DNA from 2 places in the Peribacillus sp. B2I2 genome. Region 2 is predicted to be linked to the other one. Evidence: a T-box and tRNA genes for the amino acid it is inferred to sense, from the RefSeq annotation. Region 2 holds a T-box; the other holds one or more tRNA genes.
What was found. A T-box is a leader RNA that pairs with one kind of tRNA and senses whether it is charged. The one in region 2 lies ahead of thrS (threonine--tRNA ligase), so its partner is inferred to be a tRNA-Thr.
Positions count from the first base shown of each region.

Region 1: it encodes a tRNA-Thr, which carries the amino acid that the T-box ahead of thrS (threonine--tRNA ligase) is inferred to sense. The anticodon was not compared.

Region 1 is NZ_JBGCCB010000001.1:4,944,646-4,950,685, reverse strand. Features, by position in the region: rRNA gene ABIE66_RS24690 (23S ribosomal RNA) at 1-2,320, shown strand, start outside; rRNA gene rrf (5S ribosomal RNA) at 2,439-2,554, shown strand; tRNA gene ABIE66_RS24680 (tRNA-Val) at 2,566-2,641, shown strand; tRNA gene ABIE66_RS24675 (tRNA-Thr) at 2,652-2,727, shown strand; tRNA gene ABIE66_RS24670 (tRNA-Lys) at 2,750-2,825, shown strand; tRNA gene ABIE66_RS24665 (tRNA-Leu) at 2,834-2,915, shown strand; tRNA gene ABIE66_RS24660 (tRNA-Gly) at 2,924-2,998, shown strand; tRNA gene ABIE66_RS24655 (tRNA-Leu) at 3,011-3,099, shown strand; tRNA gene ABIE66_RS24650 (tRNA-Arg) at 3,109-3,185, shown strand; tRNA gene ABIE66_RS24645 (tRNA-Pro) at 3,196-3,272, shown strand; tRNA gene ABIE66_RS24640 (tRNA-Ala) at 3,290-3,365, shown strand; tRNA gene ABIE66_RS24635 (tRNA-Met) at 3,394-3,470, shown strand; tRNA gene ABIE66_RS24630 (tRNA-Ile) at 3,481-3,557, shown strand; tRNA gene ABIE66_RS24625 (tRNA-Ser) at 3,578-3,670, shown strand; tRNA gene ABIE66_RS24620 (tRNA-Met) at 3,773-3,846, shown strand; tRNA gene ABIE66_RS24615 (tRNA-Asp) at 3,853-3,928, shown strand; tRNA gene ABIE66_RS24610 (tRNA-Phe) at 3,952-4,027, shown strand; tRNA gene ABIE66_RS24605 (tRNA-His) at 4,044-4,119, shown strand; tRNA gene ABIE66_RS24600 (tRNA-Gly) at 4,124-4,197, shown strand; tRNA gene ABIE66_RS24595 (tRNA-Ile) at 4,203-4,279, shown strand; tRNA gene ABIE66_RS24590 (tRNA-Asn) at 4,292-4,366, shown strand; tRNA gene ABIE66_RS24585 (tRNA-Ser) at 4,368-4,458, shown strand; tRNA gene ABIE66_RS24580 (tRNA-Glu) at 4,462-4,533, shown strand; gene ABIE66_RS24575 (TraR/DksA C4-type zinc finger protein) at 4,575-5,324, opposite strand; gene ABIE66_RS24570 (1,4-dihydroxy-2-naphthoate polyprenyltransferase) at 5,470-6,040, opposite strand, start outside.
Region 2 is NZ_JBGCCB010000001.1:4,337,603-4,343,642, reverse strand. Features, by position in the region: gene ABIE66_RS21530 (amino acid permease) at 1-291, shown strand, start outside; gene ABIE66_RS21525 (DUF7010 family protein) at 803-1,438, shown strand; gene ABIE66_RS21520 (hypothetical protein) at 1,477-1,752, opposite strand; T-box leader at 1,873-2,092, shown strand; T-box leader at 2,123-2,347, shown strand; T-box leader at 2,379-2,603, shown strand; gene thrS (threonine--tRNA ligase) at 2,663-4,570, shown strand; gene ABIE66_RS21510 (hypothetical protein) at 4,530-4,745, opposite strand; gene ABIE66_RS21505 (hypothetical protein) at 4,819-5,379, opposite strand; gene ABIE66_RS21500 (LysE family transporter) at 5,620-6,040, opposite strand, start outside.

The DNA.
Region 1 (6,040 bases), 610 kb from region 2:
TAGAATGAACCGGCGAGTTACGATTTCATGCGAGGTTAAGTTGATAAGACGGAGCCGCAGCGAAAGCGAGTCTGAATAGGGCGAATGAGTATGAGGTCGTAGACCCGAAACCAGGTGATCTACCCATGTCCAGGGTGAAGTTCAGGTAACACTGAATGGAGGCCCGAACCCACGCACGTTGAAAAGTGCGGGGATGAGGTGTGGGTAGCGGAGAAATTCCAATCGAACCTGGAGATAGCTGGTTCTCTCCGAAATAGCTTTAGGGCTAGCCTCAAGATGAGAGTATTGGAGGTAGAGCACTGATTGGACTAGGGGCCCCCAACGGGTTACCGAATTCAGTCAAACTCCGAATGCCAAATACTTATTCTTGGGAGTCAGACTGCGAGTGATAAGATCCGTAGTCGAAAGGGAAACAGCCCAGACCACCAGCTAAGGTCCCAAAGTATACGTTAAGTGGAAAAGGATGTGGAGTTGCTTAGACAACCAGGATGTTGGCTCAGAAGCAGCCACCATTTAAAGAGTGCGTAATAGCTCACTGGTCGAGTGACTCCGCGCCGAAAATGTACCGGGGCTAAACGTATCACCGAAGCTGTGGATTGACACCATTAGGTGTCGATGGTAGGAGAGCGTTCTAAGGGCGTTGAAGTCAGACCGGAAGGACTGGTGGAGCGCTTAGAAGTGAGAATGCCGGTATGAGTAGCGAAAGAAGGGTGAGAATCCCTTCCACCGAATGCCTAAGGTTTCCTGAGGAAGGCTCGTCCGCTCAGGGTTAGTCGGGACCTAAGCCGAGGCCGAAAGGCGTAGGCGATGGACAACAGGTTGATATTCCTGTACCACCTATACATCGTTTGAACGATGGGGGGACGCAGAAGGATAGGGTAAGCGCGCTGTTGGATATGCGCGTCCAAGCAGTTAGGCCGGAAACGAGGCAAATCCCGTTTCCATTAAGGCGGAGCTGTGATGGCGAGGGAAATATAGTACCGAAGTTCCTGATTCCACGCTGCCAAGAAAAGCCTCTAGTGAGATGTAAGGTGCCCGTACCGCAAACCGACACAGGTAGGCGAGGAGAGAATCCTAAGGTGTGCGAGAGAACTCTCGTTAAGGAACTCGGCAAAATGACCCCGTAACTTCGGGAGAAGGGGTGCTTTTTAGGGTGAATAGCCCGGAAAAGCCGCAGTGAATAGGCCCAGGCGACTGTTTAGCAAAAACACAGGTCTCTGCGAAGCCGCAAGGCGAAGTATAGGGGCTGACACCTGCCCGGTGCTGGAAGGTTAAGGGGAGAGGTTAGCGCAAGCGAAGCTTTGAACCGAAGCCCCAGTAAACGGCGGCCGTAACTATAACGGTCCTAAGGTAGCGAAATTCCTTGTCGGGTAAGTTCCGACCCGCACGAAAGGTGTAACGATCTGGGCACTGTCTCAACGAGAGACTCGGTGAAATTATAGTACCTGTGAAGATGCAGGTTACCCGCGACAGGACGGAAAGACCCCGTGGAGCTTTACTGCAGCCTGATATTGAATTTTGGTACAGCTTGTACAGGATAGGTAGGAGCCTGAGAAGCCGGAGCGCTAGCTTCGGTGGAGGCGTTGGTGGGATACTACCCTGGCTGTATTGAAATTCTAACCCGCGCCCCTTATCGGGGTGGGAGACAGTGTCAGGTGGGCAGTTTGACTGGGGCGGTCGCCTCCTAAAGAGTAACGGAGGCGCCCAAAGGTTCCCTCAGAATGGTTGGAAATCATTCGTAGAGTGTAAAGGCACAAGGGAGCTTGACTGCGAGACCTACAAGTCGAGCAGGGACGAAAGTCGGGCTTAGTGATCCGGTGGTTCCGCATGGAAGGGCCATCGCTCAACGGATAAAAGCTACCCCGGGGATAACAGGCTTATCTCCCCCAAGAGTCCACATCGACGGGGAGGTTTGGCACCTCGATGTCGGCTCATCGCATCCTGGGGCTGTAGTCGGTCCCAAGGGTTGGGCTGTTCGCCCATTAAAGCGGTACGCGAGCTGGGTTCAGAACGTCGTGAGACAGTTCGGTCCCTATCCGTCGCGGGCGCAGGAAATTTGAGAGGAGCTGTCCTTAGTACGAGAGGACCGGGATGGACGCACCGCTGGTGTACCAGTTGTCTTGCCAAAGGCATAGCTGGGTAGCTACGTGCGGACGGGATAAGTGCTGAAAGCATCTAAGCATGAAGCCCCCCTCAAGATGAGATTTCCCATGGCGCAAGCTAGTAAGATCCCTGAAAGATGATCAGGTTGATAGGTCAGAGGTGGAAGCGTGGCGACATGTGGAGCTGACTGATACTAATAGATCGAGGACTTAACCAACGCTTTAAAAAAATGAAATACCTTCTTATTATCTAGTTTTGAAGGAATGAAAATTTCTTCTTGCATTTTTTCGAAAAGACGTTATAATAATATATGTCTTGAAAAAATGTTAACATTGTTTGGTGACGATAGCGAAGAGGTCACACCCGTTCCCATTCCGAACACGGCAGTTAAGCTCTTCAGCGCCGATGGTAGTTGGGGGTTTCCCCCTGTGAGAGTAGGACGTCGCCAAGCAGGTTTTATATGGAGGATTAGCTCAGCTGGGAGAGCATCTGCCTTACAAGCAGAGGGTCGGCGGTTCGATCCCGTCATCCTCCACCATTTTACACCTGCCGGTGTAGCTCAACTGGTAGAGCAACTGACTTGTAATCAGTAGGTTGGGGGTTCAAGTCCTCTTGCCGGCACCATTTTTTGAAATAGTACAAGCACGAGCCATTAGCTCAGTTGGTAGAGCATCTGACTTTTAATCAGAGGGTCGAAGGTTCGAATCCTTCATGGCTCACCATTTTATATGCGGGTGTGGCGGAATTGGCAGACGCACCAGACTTAGGATCTGGCGCCGCAAGGCGTGGGGGTTCAAGTCCCTTCACCCGCATCTTTCATGCGGAAGTAGTTCAGTGGTAGAATACAACCTTGCCAAGGTTGGGGTCGCGGGTTCGAATCCCGTCTTCCGCTCCACTTTTCGTATGTGCCGGGGTGGCGGAACTGGCAGACGCACAGGACTTAAAATCCTGCGGTAGGTGACTACCGTACCGGTTCGATTCCGGTCCTCGGCACCATCTTAATATGCGCCCGTAGCTCAATTGGATAGAGCATCTGACTACGAATCAGAAGGTTGTAGGTTCGACTCCCGCCGGGCGCACCATGTTTTATTGCGGGAAGTAGCTCAGCTTGGTAGAGCACTTGGTTTGGGACCAAGGGGTCGCAGGTTCGAATCCTGTCTTCCCGACCACGTGATTTTTAATGAATGGGGCCTTAGCTCAGCTGGGAGAGCGCCTGCCTTGCACGCAGGAGGTCAGCGGTTCGATCCCGCTAGGCTCCACCATTTTTCAATCAGATACTTATATTATATTGGCGGTGTAGCTCAGCTGGCTAGAGCGTACGGTTCATACCCGTGAGGTCGGGGGTTCGATCCCCTCCGCCGCTACCAATAAATATAAGGACCTTTAGCTCAGCTGGTTAGAGCAGACGGCTCATAACCGTCCGGTCGTAGGTTCGAGTCCTACAAGGTCCACCATATGCATTTTTTAAAGCCGTGGAGGTATACCCAAGTTCGGCTGAAGGGATCGGTCTTGAAAACCGACAGGGGAGTCAAATCCCGCGGGGGTTCGAATCCCTCTACCTCCTCCATTTTTTTAAAAAGCAGCAAGTTGTTTTGAAACAACCTTACATAGAGGAAGCGAAAAAACAATATACACGAAAACTTGATGCAAATCGTTTCATTATTACCGTCGCGGGGTGGAGCAGTCCGGTAGCTCGTCGGGCTCATAACCCGAAGGTCGCAGGTTCAAATCCTGTCCCCGCAATTATTAGGTCCCGTGGTGTAGCGGTTAACATGCCTGCCTGTCACGCAGGAGATCGCGGGTTCGATTCCCGTCGGGACCGCCATTTTTTAAATTTAATACAAATGTGGCTCAGTAGCTCAGTCGGTAGAGCAAAGGACTGAAAATCCTTGTGTCGGCGGTTCGATTCCGTCCTGAGCCACCATATCTTTCATATTACGGCGGTTGTGGCGAAGTGGTTAACGCACCTGATTGTGGTTCAGGCATTCGTGGGTTCGATTCCCATCAGTCGCCCCATTTCGCGGGTGTAGTTTAGTGGTAAAACCTCAGCCTTCCAAGCTGATGATGAGGGTTCGATTCCCTTCACCCGCTCCAAATATGGGCCTATAGCTCAGCTGGTTAGAGCGCACGCCTGATAAGCGTGAGGTCGATGGTTCGAGTCCATTTAGGCCCACCATATTTATATTGTTCCGCAGTAGCTCAGTGGTAGAGCATTCGGCTGTTAACCGAACGGTCGTAGGTTCGAGTCCTACCTGCGGAGCCATGGGGAAGTACTCAAGAGGCTGAAGAGGCGCCCCTGCTAAGGGTGTAGGTCGCGCGAGCGGCGCGAGGGTTCAAATCCCTCCTTCTCCGCCATTTGGCCCGTTGGTCAAGCGGTTAAGACACCGCCCTTTCACGGCGGTAACACGGGTTCGAATCCCGTACGGGTCATAACAAAAAAGGAAGCATACATCCATGTATGCTTCTTTTTTTCATTTCTTTTCATTGATATAAGTATCTTTTTGTTTATAAGGAATGTCTCCAAGCTGGGAATCGATATTTTCTTCATCTAATGTATCTTCATATTCCTTTTGCTTTTTGTTCGGTATATCCACCCTATTTTTTCCTTCGATATCATTTGCTGCAAATCCTTCATAGTCTTCTGGAAATCCATCCGTTTCATCTTCGGTTTTATAAAGATCATTATAATTGTCATGATCGCCGGTGTAATCAGATGGCGTTTCGGATGTACCGAATTTGGCGACTTCACCAAAGCTATCCTCTTTATCCACTATTTCATTTCCATGACGATTTTCAAAATGATCACCCTTGGATGGAATCAATATATCCTCTTCCACTGGTCGGTCTTGTGCAGTAGGCCGTTCTGGGGCATGCTCGACACAGTAAAGAGTGCTTGGGATCGCTTCAAGCCTATCGATGGGTATTTCTATATTGCAGGTTTTACAATGGCCATACGTACCCTCTTCTATGGCATACAATGCTTCTTCTATTTTCTCCATTTCAGATTGTGCATGCTCATCCAGTGCTTGGTTCCGTTCCATCTCGAATAATTCTGTTCCTAGGTCAGCAGGATGATTATCATAGGATGATAATTCCCCTACGGATTCAGTCTGGCTTTTATCCAGAACGGATTGTTCATCATTTTGAATCCTGTTTCCAAGCTCATCTTTTTCTTGAAGCAGTTCTTTTTTGAATTTTTGCATTTGCTGTTTGGTTGCCATATCCGTTTCACTCCTTCTAAAGTCCATATCTCATTTTATTTTGGTAAGATGGTTGTATTATCTATTACCCGAATCGTAGTATAGGAAAACAAAATGGAACGGAAGATAGAAAAAAGACTGAGCGGATGAGCTCAGTCCTTGGAAATCATATTAGATAGCTGATGAATAATCCAATGGCCATGAGTAAGCCAAAGAAGGTGTTCGTCTGGGCCGTGGCTTTCATTGCTGGCACCATGGTGATCGGCTGCGTTTTACCTACGAAGCCTTTGATTGCGGCCATGGCTTTCGGGATGCTTAGGAAGGCAAGGAGAATCCACGCTGTTACGTTTCCGGTAAGGACTAACCCAACCAGCCATAGATAAGAGAAGGCAAACATGATTGCCATGAATTTCAGTGCGTTTTTCCTGCCCATCACTACAGGCATGGTTTTGCGGCCATGTGCCTTATCCCCATCATGGTCACGGAGGTTATTGGATAAGTTGATCAACCCGACCAATATTCCACTTGGAATGGCAATTAAGATGGCTGTTGAGGAAACATGACCGGTTTGAATGAAAAAGGCGATCAGGATTATCAAAAAGCCCATGAACAATCCAGAAAAAAGTTCCCCGAATGGTGTATATGAAATGGGTAGGGGACCGCCTGTATAAAGATAGCCGACAAGCATGCAAACCAGGCCTACTGCAGCAAGCCACCAAGATGATGCGGCACAGATA
Region 2 (6,040 bases):
AGCCATTATCGCTTTAGACGTGCCTATGTTGCACAAGGTGGTGACTTAACCGAATTGAAATATAAAGCAAAATGGTTTCCATTCGGGCCGATTTTTTCATTCATCCTTTGCATGGTTGTCATAGCAGGACAAAACTATGAAGCATACCTAAGCGGCAGCATCGACTGGTATGGCGTCACTGTCTCCTATATCGGATTACCGATATTCCTGGCAATTTGGTTAGGTTACAAAATTTATCATAAAACCAAATTAATTTCATTGAAAGATTGCCAATTTGATAAAACCATTTAGCTGATAGGAATAGAAAAACCTGAGACCCCTTTGGGGACTCAGGTTTTTCTATAGTCAACTTAGTTAATTAAGAAAATGCTAAATTAGACGCGATATTGTATGAACCCAGTTATATCTCCGAAAGTAGGAATATATCGAAGAAAATCCAGTTATATCTCCGAAAATAGGAATATATCGGCGCAAACCCAGTTATATCTCCGAAAGTAGGAATATATCGACGAAAACCCAGTTATATCTCCGAAAATAGAAATATATCGACGAAAAGGGCAATTATCTCATTATGGCGGTAAGTAGACATATTCTCTTAGGTCCCCGATAAAAACGGTCGTTTTATTTGCTGCCAGCCCATTCAATGTTGGCTGAAGGTGAAGTGGCACCATAATAGTCAATGCTTTGGCATTTTTGCAGTTTGGGCTGCATGGCTTAAGACCGTGATGATGAATAATCGGGGAGTGAGCGCAATACTATTATTCTATGTACGATATTACCTGTGGATGAAAGGAAACTGATGATGCAAACCTCAAGACTCATATCGAAAGAGGCGTTTCGCGGTTCTGGAATTGGCGTCATTTTCATGGCATTATTCGGCACGTTGTGGGCAGGTACCGGTGTAATGGGATTGCAAGGGTGGGGGGTTCCTTACGTGGAACTTGCTGCCATATTCGTAGGAATCATAATGGTTATAGAGGGCATTTCCTTAATATATACATCACAAAAAATGCCCGATCAAGTTTCAGAAAATGGGGCTAGGCGTTTGAAACGTATGAATTTCTGGTTTAATATCGTTTTCATTGCCGAAGGTTTACTGATTGGGATTGCCATCGCCATCTGTAATATGATCAATCAGACCGATCTTATTCCTGGAGTCATCGCCATTATTGTAGGGATTCATTTTTTACCTTTGGCGGCGCTTTTTCAAATCAAGATCTACTATGCAACAGGAGTGCTTCTCTGTTTATTGGCGCTTATCACATTACTTATTGTGCCAGACACCGTCATGTTTGGGGAGCATCAAATCTTTGCACCGTTATCCTTACTTGGCTTTGGATGCGCGCTAATTCTTTGGACCACTGGACTGACATTATTGCTTAGTGTAAAGAATCCAAGGGAAGCGAAAGAGGAAGATTCACACAATGAAAATAAATAGGAAACATACAAAAACCCGTCGTGGCGAACGGGTTTTGATTAATTTTTCATCCAGGTTAATAGCCTGACGATTTGAAATGGTTCATTCCAAACCAGAATGAAACTTAAAAGAAAGAAGGCAGCCACAGCCAGAAACTTCGTCTTTCCTTTTTCACTTTTTAACATGGCCCCGAAACTAAATAACATACCAATAAGTAACGCACCGAATCCTGAGACCATTAGAAGCTCGAAGGATTTTGGTAAAAAAAAGGCGCAGCAAAATGATACGGCACCAATCACAGCAAATAGGAAAGACCAATTGCTTAAACTTTTCATGACGACTCCTTTTTACTAATTATACCAATTTAGTGTTTATAATGAAATTAAAAAATTTGAGGTTGTCACTTATGGGAATATATTGTAATATATATAACAATATAAAAATCCATTTACATTTTAGAAGCATTGATAAGGACATGAATCATTTTTACGGTCTGCAGAGAGGGAAGGGCAGCTGCAAACTTCCTGGCTTAGGAAAATGATTTACCGCCTTTGAGCCATATCGGTGAACGAGAGTAACTGATATCGTCTAAGCTACGTTACAGCTCCAGAGCCATGAGTAATCTACTTATGGGAAATTGGGTGGAATCACGGGTATAACGCACTCGTCCCTTATATAGGGATGGGTGCGTTTTTTTTATATAAAAATATTGCCATGATAAGGACATGAATCATTTTTACGGTCTGCAGAGAGGGAAGGGCAGCTGCAAACTTCCTGGCTTAGGAAAATGATTTACCACCTTTGAGCTATATCGGTGAACGAGAGTAACTGATATCGTCTAAGCTGCGTTAAAAGCTCCAGAGCCATGAGTGTTTTCTTGCTTATGGGAAATTGGGTGGAATCACGGGTATAAACGCACTCGTCCCTTATATAGGGATGGGTGCGTTTTTTTATATATAAAAATATTGCCATGATAAGGACATGAATCATTTTTACGGTCTGCAGAGAGGGAAGGGCAGCTGCAAACTTCCTGGCTTAGGAAAATGATTTACCGCCTTTGAGCTATATCGGTGAACGAGAGTAACTGATATCGTCTAAGCTGCGTTAAAAGCTCCAGAGCCATGAGTGTTTTCTTGCTTATGGGAAATTGGGTGGAATCACGGGTATAAACGCACTCGTCCCTTATATAGGGATGGGTGCGTTTTTTTATTACTAAAAAGGGGTGTTTATGTGATGGGTGAAAAAATGATTAAAGTTCAATTCCCGGATGGGCAGCAAAAGGAATATCCGCAAGGGATGACAGTGGAAAGTGTGGCAGGGTCCATCAGCCCAAGTTTAAGGAAAAAGGCAGTAGTAGGAATACTGGATAAACAACTGGTTGATCTAAGTCACAAGTTGAATAAGGATGCCGAACTGTCAATCTTGAATCTGGATTCGGATGAAGGATTACAAGTTTTGCGACATACATCGGCGCATGTTTTGGCACAGGCTGTGAAAAGATTATTCCGAAATGTGGAATTAGGGATGGGGCCAGTCGTAGAAGATGGTTTTTACTATGATTTTAAGTTAGATCATCCTTTGAGCTCAGAAGATTTACAAGCTATTGAAAAAGAGATGGAACATATCATAAGTGAAAATCTGGAAATTAAAAGGATCGAAGTGTCTTATGCAGAAGCTGTGAAGTTATTCCAGGATAGAGGGGAGTCATTCAAACTGGATATAGCAAAGAATATCCCTAAAGATGAAAAACTAACGATCTATCAACAGGGGGAATTCGTCGATCTTTGCAGAGGACCCCACCTTCCATCCACATCATTTGTAAAATCGTTCAAATTGACTCGTGTATCGGGAGCCTATTGGCGGGGAGACAATCAAAATGAAGTTCTTCAAAGGGTGTATGGTGTGGCTTTCCGAAAGAAAAAAGATTTACAGGATCATTTTAAATTCCTGGAGGAGGCGGCCAAACGCGATCACCGCAAATTAGGGAAGCAGTTGGAGTTATTCATGTTTTCGGAGGAAGCTCCTGGAATGCCGTTTTATTTACCGAAAGGACAAATCGTTAGAAATGAATTGGAGAAGTTCTCGCGGGAAATCCAGACTGAAGCTGATTACGACGAAGTTCGGACTCCTTTCATGATGAACCAGCGGTTATGGGAACATTCGGGTCACTGGGATCATTACCATGAGAATATGTACTTCACTGAGGTGGATCAAACAAAATTCGCGATGAAGCCTATGAACTGTCCAGGTCATATGCTTATTTTCAAAAACAATCTTTATTCTTACAGGGATTTACCCATCCGGATGGCCGAGTTCGGTCAAGTCCACCGTCATGAATATAGCGGTGCATTGAACGGGATGTTGCGGGTCCGTACATTTTGTCAGGATGATGCCCACATTTTTGTTCGGCAGGATCAAATCGAAAGTGAAATTAAACAAGTGTTTCATCTGATTGATAAGGTGTATCGCACTTTTGGTTTCGAGTATTCGGTGGAACTCTCGACTCGTCCAGAGGATTTAATGGGCGAAGATTCCCTTTGGGAAGCTTCTGAAACAGCCTTGAAAAATGTTCTGGAAAGCATCGGGATACATTATCAATTAAATGAAGGGGACGGGGCATTTTATGGACCGAAAATTGATTTTCATATTAAAGATGCATTAAAACGAAGCCATCAATGTGCAACAATCCAACTTGATTTTCAGATGCCCGATAAATTTGATCTGACTTACATCGATGAAAATAATGAAAAGGTTCGTCCTGTCGTCATTCATCGTGCCATATTTGGATCGATCGATCGTTTTTTTGGAATCCTGATTGAACATTTTGCCGGTGCTTTTCCGGTATGGCTTGCCCCCTTGCAAGTACAGATCATCCCTGTCTCACAAGTTCATTTGAATTATTGTTTAAAGGTTCAAAAAGAACTGAAGAATCAAGGCATAAGAGTGAAAATTGATGATCGGAATGAAAAGATGGGGTATAAAGTCAGGGAAGCTCAGATTATGAAAATTCCATATATGCTGGTCCTTGGCGATAAAGAGGAGAAAGAAAATGAAGTGAATGTCCGGAAATACGGGGAACAAGAATCTGAAAATGTCGCAATTGAACGGTTCATCAATAAAATGGTCCAGCAAATAAAAGAACGGAGCATCTAATAAGAAAGGAGCTTAATCCGGAACTCACGAGTAAAAGCACGAAACTCACTAGTAAAGCACCAAAACTCACGAGTAAATGCGCGAAACTCACGAGTAAAAGCACGAAATTCACGAGTAAATGCGCGAAACTCACGAGTAAATGCACGAAATTCACTAGTAAAGCACCAAAACTCACGAGTAAAAGCTTGAGTTTCCATAAATGCCCATAAAAAAAGACAGCCGAATATATCGTCTGTCTTTTTTTTTATCTATCTACAAATCCATACCCAGCCAACGCCAGGAATGAACTGCTGGAAACAGTTACCCCCCGGGCCGCCTTGTCCGCCGCCTTGGCCACCACCTTGGCCACCACCTTGTCCGCCGCCTTGGCCACCACCTTGGCCACCACCTTGTCCGCCGCCTTGTCCGCCGCCTTGTCCGCCGCCTTGTCCGCCGCCTTGTCCGCCGCCTTGGCCACCACCTTGGCCACCACCTTGTCCGCCGCCACCAACAGGGCAGGTTAATCCTAGATATTGTAATCCGACTATATCTGTATGATGAACCTCATTTGGGATGCCGCCTTCGAGTATCTGTACCATATTAGTAACATTATTTATCCCCATCAAAATAAAGGTGTGCTGGGTGTTACCCCAAAAACCTCTGAAACAATGACCTTGTCGGCCTGCGTTTAAATGTGACTGAATAGTGGCTACTGGAACCAGTGTTTGTACTGGAAGTCTGTCATCATAATAAGGCAAATTAGCATAAGAATTATCATAATAATATGGAACATTATAAGAGTAATAACCGTAATTATTATACATTTTCAAGAAATCCTCCCTTTGTGTTTACCCTTCAGACTATGAACAAAGAGGGGCTAGTGTCCGACATGGACAAATATGGACAATAAAATAGGCGGCCTATTTTATAAAAAATAAGATAATTAATACGAACTCACGAGTAAAGCATCGAAATTCACGAGTAAATCCGCCAAACTCACGAGTAAATGCCTGAAATTCACGAGTAAAGCACCAAAATTCACGAGTAAATGCTTACATCTCCTTAAATCTTTATGTAAACAAAACTTTGGCTGCCTGGATGGCAAAGTAAATGCCAATCCCTATAAGGGATATTCCTGAAATGATCGAGATGCCCATTAGAATGGGTTTGGATAAGAAACGTCTGAAGGTGCTGGCGATGATGGCCATTGTGAAATCCCAGGCTAAGAGGCCGATAAGGATTCCTGAACTGTATAAAAGTAAATGATCCATATCATATTTGGATGCGGAGTTTGCGAGAATCGATCCATAAATCCCCAACCAAAACAAAATGGATAAAGGATTCGAAAGGGACATGATGAATCCTGTTAGGAATGAAGAAAAAAGGGAATCTTTTGCTTTTCGTTCATTCACTTCAATCTTACCCGCACTAAGCAGACTTTCGATTCCGGTATAGGTCAGGACGAAAAAGCCAAAGAGCCACAAAAATGTC